2 regions of the Sporosarcina sp. FSL K6-1508 genome follow, and region 2 is predicted to be linked to the other one. Evidence: predicted binding sites of a transcription regulator. Region 2 holds the regulator's gene; the other holds the start of a gene.

Region 1 (3,432 bases), 2.4 Mb from region 2:
TAACGTCCTACCTTTCCGACTTCAATTCCAGGATTGTATCCCTCAATTCAGCAGCTCGTTCGAAGTCTAGTGCCTTCGCTGCTTCTTTCATCTCTTTTTCCAGAGTTGCTAGCAGGGTAGTTTTTTCGTCTTTCGTCAACTTCTTGCCTTCTGTCACTTTTTCCAAATAAGAAATAGCTTCGTCTGAAACCAGCGTTGCACGTATCACATCGCGGATTTCTTTTTTAATGGTTGTTGGTGTAATGCCATGTTTCAGATTATATTCTTTCTGTATTTCACGCCGACGCTGTGTTTCCCCTATCGCTTTCGTCATAGAATCTGTCATACGGTCTGCATACAAAATAACATGGCCATTGGAGTTACGGGCTGCACGGCCCATCGTTTGGATGAGTGCCCTTTCTGAACGTAGAAACCCTTCCTTATCCGCATCCAAAATCACAACCAGTGATACTTCCGGAATGTCAATTCCTTCCCTTAGCAAGTTAATGCCGACGAGAACGTCATATGTGCCCTTCCGTAATTCCCGAATGATTTCAATTCGTTCAAGTGTCTTAATTTCAGAATGTAGATATTGTACTTTTATCCCGATTTCTTTCAAGTAGTCGGTCAAGTCTTCAGACATCTTTTTCGTCAACGTTGTAATAAGTACACGTTCATTGTTTTTCATCCGTTCTCTTATTTGACCGATTAAATCATCAATCTGCCCTTCAATCGGTTTGACCTCAATCGTCGGATCCAGCAGACCCGTCGGGCGAATAATCTGTTGAATCATTTCAGGGGTATGCTCAATTTCGTAAGGACCAGGTGTTGCTGAAACATAAATTGCTTCATGCACATGATCTTCAAATTCTTCAAAAGTTAGTGGTCTATTATCAAGAGCTGACGGTAGACGGAAACCATGTTCCACAAGCACTTTTTTCCGCGCTTGGTCACCGTTATACATACCGCGTATCTGGGGTAGCGAAACGTGACTTTCATCGACAATGACAAGGAAGTCGTCCGGAAAATAGTCGAGAAGCGTATACGGCGTGGCCCCGGCTGGACGAAGTGTCAAGTGGCGGGAATAGTTTTCGATACCGGAACAAAAACCCATTTCCCGCATCATTTCAAGATCATAGCGCGTCCGCTGTTCCAGACGCTGCGCTTCCAAAAGCTTGTCCTGAGCGCGAAATTCCTTCAACCGTTCTTCTAGTTCAATTTCAATATTTTCTATAGCTTTTATCATTTTTTCTTCCCGCGTAACAAAGTGAGATGCGGGGAATATGGCGACATGTTCACGTTCACCAAGGATTTCACCTGTCAGTGAATCCACTTCACGGATTCGTTCGATTTCATCGCCGAAAAACTCTATGCGAAGACATTGTTCATCTTGGGACGCTGGCAGAAGTTCGACAACATCGCCCCGTACACGGAAGGTGCCGCGAGTGAAACTAATATCATTTCTTTCATATTGAATATCCACAAATCTGCGCAGTAGTTCATTGCGTCCAATCTCCATCCCAGGACGGAGGGATACAACGTGCGCGCTATACTCCTCCGGCGAACCAAGACCGTAAATACATGAGACGGATGCAACAATGAGCACATCATTCCTTTCAAATAAGGAAGACGTGGCAGAGTGGCGCAACTTATCAATTTCGTCGTTAATACTTGAATCTTTTTCGATGAAAGTGTCGGTATGCGCAATATATGCTTCCGGTTGATAATAGTCATAAAAACTGACAAAGTATTCAACTGCATTGTCAGGAAAGAACTCTTTAAATTCACTGTATAATTGACCTGCCAATGTTTTATTGTGAGCGATCACAAGTGTTGGTTTATTAATTTCCGTCAATACGTTTGAGACAGTAAAAGTTTTCCCGGTCCCAGTTGCACCTAGTAGTGTTTGGTGTTTCTCCCCGCGGTTATGTCCTTCTAACAATTGCGCGATTGCGGAAGGCTGATCGCCTTGTGGTGTATAAGGGGCTTGCAAATTAAATTTTTGGACCATCGGAAGTCCCTCCTATATGAGTTGCATCTATCTTATCACTTTACCCAACTTTTGACGAGCAAAAAGCGAACGTACGTTTTTTCACTATCTTTTTCCTTCTTTTAGTACGCAAAAAAACACCGCATGTCTATTCAACATGCAGCGTTCTTTCGCTTTTCAATCATTCTCTTCAAGTTTGGCAAGTCTTTCGGAATACATAAGGAATGCGCTTTCATCCTTACAGTCAAGTGCCAAATCAATCAAATCGATCAGTCGTTTCTTTGTCTGCTCTCTGTGTATATGTTTCAAAAAAAGATCCAAATAAATTTCATTTAACAGTTTTTCCGCTTGAAGCGAGGAGCTGTTTTTCCCTACGGCTTTCAAAAACTCGGCATATGAATAATTGTTCTCCATCACTCTCACCCCTGATGCCTTTTATTTAGTATATCTAATTTCAAGGATAAGTTGCAAGGTTTTTTCGAATATTCTATTTTTATATTTATGCATATTCAACGATAAGCCGACATAAATATTGCCTTCGCTCAGTTTAGATAGCGCGTTCAATACTTCAACCTCTATAACAGAAATATCCCGTCTGCAATTGACTGCAAACGGGATCGCTTTTTTATTCGTATTCCTTCTTTTCCCCTGTCAATCTGATCGTAGCTTCGGAGATAATAAGGATGACCACACCTGCAAGGAGAGGTATGACAGACATTCCGTAAAGGTATAATGCCGCACATGCAACTACTGCTGCCTGAATCCATTGCACTGTACGAACGGTTTTTTTAATCGCAGCTGGACGCGTGTCTTCCTTTTCTGGAAACAGCATATCCATCCGAAATTCGTCTCCTGCACGTAATGCATGGATAAGTTGAATCGCAGACGCAAAGGCGAGCGCACCTGCAAAAATGAAGACAACTATTGGGAATGGAATGAATAGCGCTCCGAGTGCAGATAAGGCAGTTAGCCTCGTCCATAACCAGAAAATATCATCCGTCCGAATAAATGTCCGTCTTATCAGATAGATTTGCGCTGCAGTCTTGCCGAAGTGAGGTGAGCCCATCAAAAATCCTAACCAGCCTCTTCTACTTACAGATCCCTTCAAATGCGGAACGTCTGTGAAATAGTTTGCAAATCGGTAAAAACGCATCATCCGGTTTTGTTCGAGTGCAATGAAATGATCGTAAGGAAAAGGTTTTTCCATTCTTTTTTTACGCCAATGGATCGTGTACAATCCGATAACTACACCGATAATCGGTAGAATGATAGGGCTTCCCACAAGGCCGACGTAAATAATCGAACCCGCCAATAAAAAGCGAACAATCCTGTCGAGCCAAATTTTTTCTCCGTCGAGAGCATGTCTGAAATTATATTCCGATTCAATGAAGAGCCATTTGATAAGTAGCATAAAAATCGCGATGCCGATGTACTCCAGCTTCGTTCCTGACCCTGTAGCAGCT
Region 2 (3,432 bases):
ATATTCCTCTTCCATCGCAACAATTGCGCCCGAGATAGCGAATGCTGCCGTACCGATAAAACTAAAAACATCCCAAGCCACTTCATTTCCTCCATTCAATATACCCTTAAGAATTCTAACAGATAACAATTAATAATCAATGACAAAAACCTTGTAAACGTTGACCTCTACGGACAGACTGATAAGATAATGAAGTGACTATTTAAAGAAATGAGGAATACCCATTATGCTTACTGAACAAGACGACCTCTTATTCGAGGATGCGGAAGCAATCGAAGAGAAATTGGCACCATTTTTTAAAGGAATCGAAAAAACTGCTTTTTACAATCAACGGAAAGTGCTTGCTGCGTTCCGTAAAAATACGGTGAGCGATTTTCATCTGACAGGCTCAACAGGTTATGGCTATGATGACGCGGGTCGAGATGTATTGGAACAAGTATATGCTGACGTTTTTGGAGCGGAGGATTGCCTTGTGCGCAATCAAATCATATCCGGAACACACGCAATCTCCATCAGCCTTTTCGGTATTCTAAGACCGGGTGATGAACTGCTCTATATAACAGGGAAACCTTATGATACATTGGATTCCATTGTATCGGGAAAAGGGAAGGATACAGGTTCGCTACATGATTACGGCATTACTTATAAACATATTGATTTGAATGAAGATGGGACAGTTAATTTTGAAGAAGTCGTGAAAAACATGCACGATAAAACGAAAATAGTAGCCATTCAGCGCTCGAAAGGTTACTCCGATCGGCCGTCTTTCATGGTGGATGAAATCGGTGAAATGGTCCTTCAAGTGAAAGCTGTCAATCCGGATGTTGTCGTTTTTGTCGACAATTGCTATGGTGAATTTGTTGAAGAGAAAGAGCCGACCGAAGTCGGTGCTGATCTGATGGCGGGCTCGCTGATTAAAAATCCAGGCGGCGGTCTTGCAAGAACAGGCGGTTATATTGCAGGCCGTGCCGATCTCGTTGAAAAATGTGCGTACCGCATGACCTCTCCAGGCCTTGGCGCAGAAGCAGGAGCATCCCTTGATACACTACGGGAGATGTACCAGGGATTTTTCCTGGCCCCTCATGTTGTCAGCCAAGCTGTAAAAGGTGCGCTATTCACAGCCGCACTCCTTGAAAGTTTCGGGCTCGATACATCCCCGCATTTCACGGAAAAAAGAACAGATCTAATTCAGACCGTCTCATTCAAGAATGCGGACCAAATGATTGCATTCTGTCGATCCATTCAAGAAAACTCGCCCATCAATGCGCACTACGCCCCCGAACCGTCGTATATGCCAGGCTACACAGACGATGTCATCATGGCAGCAGGGACTTTCATCCAAGGTTCCAGCATCGAGCTGACTGCAGACGGCCCAATCAGACCGCCTTACACTGCGTATGTCCAAGGAGGCTTAACATACGAGCATGTAAAAGTGGCTGTATTATCTTCTATAGGTAAACTTGTTCGTGAGAACTTAATCGGCAAATAAAGTTGACTAGTAGATATGGCTAAGACGAAGGGTAAGCTGGAACCCGTCAAGGCAAAGCCTGGCACGGTCATATTAATTCCCCAAATAAAAAAGGGTTGTTTCCTTCGAAGGAAACAGCCCTTTTGCATACTATAAATTAATGAATCATGCGATAAACGCCGACTACTTTACCAAGAATAGAAACGTTATCCAAAATGATAGGATCCATTGAAGCATTCTCAGGTTGCAGGCGGAAATAATCTTTTTCCTTAAAGAAGCGTTTGACTGTAGCTTCGTCTTCATCAGTCATCGCAACAACAATCTCCCCGTTATTTGCTGTCTGTTGCTGTTTGACGACAACGTAGTCTCCATTGAGAATTCCGGCTTCAATCATACTGTTTCCTACTATTTCAAGCATGAACAGCTTGTCCTCTGAAGTACCGAAGGATTCAGGAAGGGGGAAATACTCCTCGATATTTTCAATAGCTGTGATGGGCAGTCCAGCCGTAACTTTACCGACAAGAGGCACGTGAAGAACACCTGGCTTTAATGTTTCCAAACCTTCCGGATCGAGTACTTCGATTGCTCTTGGTTTTGTCGGATCTCTTCGAATGAAGCCTTTGCTTTCCAAACGAGCTAGATGGCCGTGAACAGTTGAGCTTGATGCAAGACCGACAGCCTCGCCAATTTCTCTTACGGATGGTGGATAACCTTTTTGTTTCACTTCTGATTTAATGAAAGACAAAATATCTTCTTGTCTCTTCGAAATCTTTTTCATCCCATTCACCTCTCACCTTATATTCTGCTAATTTCCGAAAGTCGTGAAATAGGTCACCGACAATCTAGACTTTTCAATAGATTCATTATATCAGCCCTCTATAGAAATGGCAAACACAGGTTCTAATAAGTGTTGACATTTCATTTTGTATTTCCTATAATAGGAACAGGTATTCCGAACAGACATTCGCAAGGGGGAATTATAATGACTTTTATTAAAAAAAATAACTATGTTCTGCTTATTATCGTTTTATGTATAGGTTTCGCAATCATAGGTGCAAATAAATATGGACAAGAGCAGGCAATTACAACAATCACCATTACAGAAGGAGATACCCTTTGGGACCTCGCATATCTTCATTCCGAAAATGTGCCTGCAGATAAGTGGATCAAAGAGGTAATGAGCTTAAATGACCTATCATCTGCTACTATTAAAAAAGGGGAAGATTTGCTTCTGCCTGTTGTACGAACCGTTGAAAAAAATAAAACACAATTGGCTGGTGTTAATCGATGACTGGACAGCATGAAAAATGTGTCATCTACTGCCGGGTGAGCACTGAAAAAGAAACACAGGAAATGTCGCTGACGAGACAGGAAGAAGAACTAGTGGACTTGGCAGCTGAACTTGGTCTTGACCATGTTGCAACATTTAAAGATAAGCATAGCGGTTTTGATATCGACCGTGAAGGGCTTCTAAGTCTTCTGGATTACATTCGTGATGAAGAGGTCGATGCGGTTCTGATCCAAGATGAGACACGACTTGGACGGGGAAATGCACGGATGGCAGTGTTGCATCTACTGGCAAAAACAGACACTGCGATTTATTCGCATAATGACAGCGGGCCAATAGCGCTTAATGAAATGGATACAATGCTACTCGAAATTCTAGCCATCGTTGAAGAATATCAGCGTAAATTACACAATGCAAAAATCAAACGGGGCATGAAACGTGCGGTAAGAGAAGGATATCGACCGGAACGCAATTTGAAGAATAGAGGCAATGCAGAAGGCCGTGAGCGAATTGAAGTGCCGATAGGTGAAATTGTTTCGTTGAGAGAAAAAGGGCTGACTTACGAAGAAATTACAGGGGTTCTGAAAGGGCTCGGGCATGATATCAGCAAAGCTACGGTACATCGCAGGTATAAAGAATATGAGGTTGAGCAGGAAGGCTGATTCATTGCACTTTC

What was found. Region 2 encodes LexA, which represses DNA repair genes until DNA is damaged. Its sites were predicted from a motif close to CGAACATATGTTCG; they were not measured.
Region 1: a site for LexA is predicted at 2,057-2,070, ahead of uvrB (excinuclease ABC subunit UvrB). Genes of this name have one in related genera too.

What each region holds. Positions count from the first base shown of each region.
Region 1 covers NZ_JBBOXF010000001.1:1,672,056-1,675,487, reverse strand. The annotation lists gene uvrA (excinuclease ABC subunit UvrA) at 1-1, opposite strand, end outside; gene uvrB (excinuclease ABC subunit UvrB) at 8-1,990, opposite strand; gene MKZ11_RS08310 (IDEAL domain-containing protein) at 2,147-2,383, opposite strand; gene MKZ11_RS08305 (ABC transporter permease) at 2,595-3,432, opposite strand, start outside.
Region 2 covers NZ_JBBOXF010000001.1:4,111,224-4,114,655, reverse strand. The annotation lists gene MKZ11_RS21160 (trimeric intracellular cation channel family protein) at 1-81, opposite strand, end outside; gene MKZ11_RS21155 (methionine gamma-lyase family protein) at 227-1,489, shown strand; gene lexA (transcriptional repressor LexA) at 1,626-2,246, opposite strand; gene yneA (cell division suppressor protein YneA) at 2,451-2,759, shown strand; gene MKZ11_RS21140 (YneB family resolvase-like protein) at 2,756-3,418, shown strand.